DNA from 2 places in the [Clostridium] colinum genome. Region 2 is predicted to be linked to the other one. Evidence: a T-box and tRNA genes for the amino acid it is inferred to sense, from the RefSeq annotation. Region 2 holds a T-box; the other holds one or more tRNA genes.
The links. A T-box is a leader RNA that pairs with one kind of tRNA and senses whether it is charged. The one in region 2 lies ahead of ileS (isoleucine--tRNA ligase), so its partner is inferred to be a tRNA-Ile.
Positions count from the first base shown of each region.

Region 1: it encodes a tRNA-Ile, which carries the amino acid that the T-box ahead of ileS (isoleucine--tRNA ligase) is inferred to sense. The anticodon was not compared.

Region 1 is NZ_OW712331.1:1,857,699-1,860,105, forward strand. It holds gene NBW53_RS08995 (GGDEF domain-containing protein) at 1-737, opposite strand, end outside; tRNA gene NBW53_RS09000 (tRNA-Asp) at 980-1,053, opposite strand; tRNA gene NBW53_RS09005 (tRNA-Ile) at 1,058-1,131, opposite strand; tRNA gene NBW53_RS09010 (tRNA-Thr) at 1,154-1,226, opposite strand; rRNA gene rrf (5S ribosomal RNA) at 1,234-1,351, opposite strand; rRNA gene NBW53_RS09020 (23S ribosomal RNA) at 1,422-2,407, opposite strand, start outside.
Region 2 is NZ_OW712331.1:2,010,479-2,012,885, forward strand. It holds gene NBW53_RS09920 (hypothetical protein) at 1-41, opposite strand, end outside; gene NBW53_RS09925 (hypothetical protein) at 356-835, opposite strand; T-box leader at 958-1,175, shown strand; gene ileS (isoleucine--tRNA ligase) at 1,270-2,407, shown strand, end outside.

The DNA of each region.
Region 1 (2,407 bases), 150 kb from region 2:
TTAACAATTTCTAATTCATCTGACTTTCTCTTAAAAGCAACCATTTTTACACTTTTTATACTATAAAAAAGTAATATATAAAACAATGCTGCATTTAAAATTGGTGTTGCAATAAAAATTGGTAAATATTCAACAAAATAATTTTTTTGATGAATAACTATAACATCTGTAATACTATATATTAAAATTAAAATTATTATAATAGAAATTACTAATGAATATATTGGCATTGTTGAAATTTTTTTTATATCATCAATTGGCACAAATCTTAATAGAATATTAAAAACTATAAATAAAATAAAAAATACTATAAAAAAACAATTAAAAAATAATGTTTTATTATTAAAAATTTCATATGGTGTTTTATCTATTATATATGCATATATTGGTAAAATGATAAGTTGTACAATACTCATATTAATAATTAAAACTCCAGAACATAAAAAAGCCTGATTAAATTTTGATTCTGAAAATAATAAAAATTCTATTGTTAATACTATTAAAGCTAAAAAATATGCTATATAATAGGGTATTCCTATTTTATAAAGATAAATCATTAAATAAGTATTAAAAAATGATATTAAGCAATATAAAATAATATTTCTTTTAAAATTTAATAAAATTTTGGAAATATTTTTAAAAATATATAAATTAACGCAAAAAAATATAGCCATAGAAAGAACCATATTATATAACCTCCGCAGTAATCTATCTATATTTAAAGTAGTATTAAACATAAATTTATCATATCTAACCTATATTACACTTTTATTAACTATTACTTATATAATAACATAAAAATCTATTTAAGGTCAATATATTTTTAATAAGTTATTAATAATTTTTTTAATTTATAAATATAACTAAACCATAATTTAATTTATAAGTATCTAAGTATTAATGGTAAATAACCTTATAAAATAAATAATATTATATATGCAAAAAAGGATTGTAGTATACAATCCTTTTAATTAACTAGCGACCCAAAAGGGGCTCGAACCCTCGACCTCTGGCGTGACAGGCCAGCGCTCTAACCAACTGAGCTATTGGGCCAAAGTGGATCCTCAGGGACTCGAACCCTGGACCGTCCGGTTATGAGCCGGATGCTCTAACCAACTGAGCTAAAGATCCATACTATTGATTAAGAAATCAAAGCCGATGAAGGGACTCGAACCCCCAACCTGCTGATTACAAGTCAGCTGCTCTGCCAATTGAGCCACATCGGCTTATTTAATACGGCAACCACTTACTTTCCCAGGCGGTCCCCCACCAAGTATCATCAGCCGTTTAGGTCTTAACCTTCGTGTTCGGTATGGGAACGGGTGTTTCCCCTAAACGCATCATCACCGTAAATTTTTAGAGTTTATACTCTCAAAACTGATAGAAAACACAAACCAAACTAAAAGAATTAAACAAAATCATTGGACAAGCACTCGACCATTAGTACCTATCAGCTAAATACGTTACCGTACTTACACCTTAGGCCTATCAACCTCGTCGTCTTCAAGGGGTCTTACTTGCACTAGGCAATGGAAATCTAGTCTTGAGGTTGGCTTCACGCTTAGATGCCTTCAGCGTTTATCCTTTCCAAACTTGGCTACTCTGCCGTGGCATTGGTTACCAACAGATACACCAGCGGTTCGTCCATCCCGGTCCTCTCGTACTAAGGACAGCTCCTCTCAAATTTCCTACGCCCACAACGGATAGGGACCGAACTGTCTCACGACGTTCTGAACCCAGCTCGCGTACCGCTTTAATGGGCGAACAGCCCAACCCTTGGGACCTACTTCAGCCCCAGGATGCGATGAGCCGACATCGAGGTGCCAAACCTCCCCGTCGATGTGAACTCTTGGGGGAGATAAGCCTGTTATCCCCAGGGTAGCTTTTATCCGTTAAGCGATGGCACTCCCACTTGTTACCACCGGATCACTAAGTCCTACTTTCGTACCTGCTCGAACCGTCGCTCTCGCAGTCAAGCCTTCTTCTGCCTTTACACTCTTTGAATGGTTTCCAATCATTCTGAGAAGACCTTTGAGCGCCTCCGTTACTCTTTCGGAGGCGACCGCCCCAGTCAAACTGCCCGCCTAACAATGTCCCTCTTCTGGATCACAGAAGCAGGTTAGAAATCCAATACTACAAGAGAGGTATCCCAACATCGACTCCACCAATACTGGCGTACTGGCTTCTCAGTCTCCCTCCTATCCTGTACATGTAATACCGAATCCCAATATTAAGCTGCAGTAAAGCTCCATGGGGTCTTTCCGTCCTGTTGCGGGTAACCAGTATCTTCACTGGTTCTTCAATTTCACCGGGCGTGTTGTCGAGACAGTGCTCAAATCGTTACACCTTTCGTGCGGGTCAGAACTTACCTGACAAGGAATTTCGCTACCTTAGGACCGTTATAGTT
Region 2 (2,407 bases):
ACTTTAGATAATAATCCATTAAATTTAATATTTCTTTTCATTACTAATCTCCTCCTTAGTAAAATACAATAAAACACATTTTTTTAGTTTAAATGCCGATTTCGACAACAAACCCCTTAAAAAATATAACTCTTTAGGCTTAGCGTAAAACAATATTAAGTGCTGCCAGTAAAACAATGATTAAAAAGCCTTATTTTTGAATTGTTTATACGCATATTACTATTTATATATTAATTATTCCTCCTTTACTAATTTCTAGCTTTATTTTAACATTTTTAGCAATTTTAGTCAATATATATAAAATATTATTATAAATAAATATAACAACTATTAGCTTTAGCTTATATACAATTTATTATTTTTTTCTGTTGTTATTAGTGTACTTTTTTAATAATTCATTTTTAGATACTTTTAATGTTTTAACTTTATCAGTATTTAAATTAATATTCCTAAAATCATTAATATTTTTATAAATTTTACTATTTTTTTCTTCTTGTAAACGTATTTTAAAATCTATTTCTGTTATTTTTTCGATTTTATTTTTTAATATTTTTATATCTTCTTTAAAAATTTGTTTATTTTGATTAAGATTGCCATTAAAACTTTCAAATATGTCTAAAAACATATTATCTATATTTATAATTTCATCTATAAATTTTTGCTTTTCATCTAATGAAATGTTTATAAAACTATTTGTATCGTTATTATCATTATTTTTAAAAACAATTTCTTGATTTTTCGTTATATTTAGTATTAAATTTAATAGCTCTATTTTTCTATCTAATATATAATTTAAATTATTTAATTTATTGTATATTTCCTCTAATTCTTTCAAAAGTAAAACTCCTTCTTAAAATATAGTATATATTTTAATATTAACACATAAAATATATTATATCAATATTTTACCCTTTACAAATCTATTTTTAAAAGGTATAATAAAATTAGTATAATATATTAAATGCTTTGATAAGGACAGTAGGTATATATTCTTAGTTTAGCGAGCTAGAGATGGTGTGAGCCTAGCCAATAGACATATACTGAAAATCACCTTTTAGCAGTAAACCGAAAAGATTTTTCTTAGTAGGCTTTAACGTATCCCCTACGTTACAGGGTTTAGAGAGGGTAACTTTTGTTACCAAATCAGGTGGTACCGCGTTTATTACGTCCTGTCTTTTGGCAGGGCTTTTTTATATTATTACTAATTACATTTAATACTAAAACAACTACTTTTAAGGTAGTTAAAATATATTTTTAGGAGGTTAACTTATGTACGATAAGGTTTTGACAAATTTAAACTTTGTTGAAAGAGAAAAAGAAATTTTAGATTTTTGGAAAGAAAATAAAATTTTTGAAAAAAGTATAGAAAGTAGAAAAGAAGGCGAAGTTTTTACATTTTTTGATGGTCCTCCAACAGCTAATGGTAAACCTCATATAGGACATATATTAACACGTGTTGTAAAAGATATTATACCTCGCTATAAAACTATGAAAGGCTATAAAGTGCTTAGAAAAGCTGGTTGGGACACACACGGGCTACCAGTTGAGCTTGAAATAGAAAAAAAACTTGGAATAAGTGGTAAACCACAAATAGAAAACTATGGTGTAGAACCTTTTATAAAACAATGTAAAGATAGTGTATTTACTTACGAAAGTCTTTGGAAAAAAATGAGTGATAGAGTTGGGTTTTGGGCTGATATGGACAATCCTTATGTTACTTATCACAATTCTTATATAGAATCTGTTTGGTGGGCTTTAAAACAAATTTGGGACAAAGGTTTGTTATATAAAGGTCATAAAATAGTACCTTATTGTCCACGTTGTGGTACATCTTTATCTAGCCACGAAGTTGCTCAAGGATATAAAGATGTTAAAGACAAATCTGCCTATGCAAAATTTTTAGTAAAAGGCACAACTAACGAATTTTTATTAGCTTGGACTACTACTCCTTGGACTTTACCTTCAAACGTAGCTCTTACTGTTAATGCCGATGAAGACTATGTTAAAGTAGAATTAAACAATGAAAAATATATTTTAGCAGATGCTTTAGTATCTAAAGTTTTTGGAGAAGAAGAAAAACCTACAGTATTAGAAAAATGCAAAGGTAGCGAGCTTAAAGGTCTCGAATATGAACCTCTTTTTGACTATGCTAAAAATATAGTAAAAGATAAAAAAGCTTATTATGTAGTGTGCGATTCTTATGTTACTCTTACAGATGGTACTGGTATTGTACATTGTGCTCCTGCATTTGGTGAAGATGATGCTCGTGTAGGTAAAGATAACAATTTACCTTTTGTTCAGCTTGTAAATGAAGAAGGTAAATTTTTACCAGAAGTTACAGATTGGGCTGGTGTTTTTGTTAAAGATGCCGACGAAGATATAATTAAAAAATTAAAACAAGAAAACA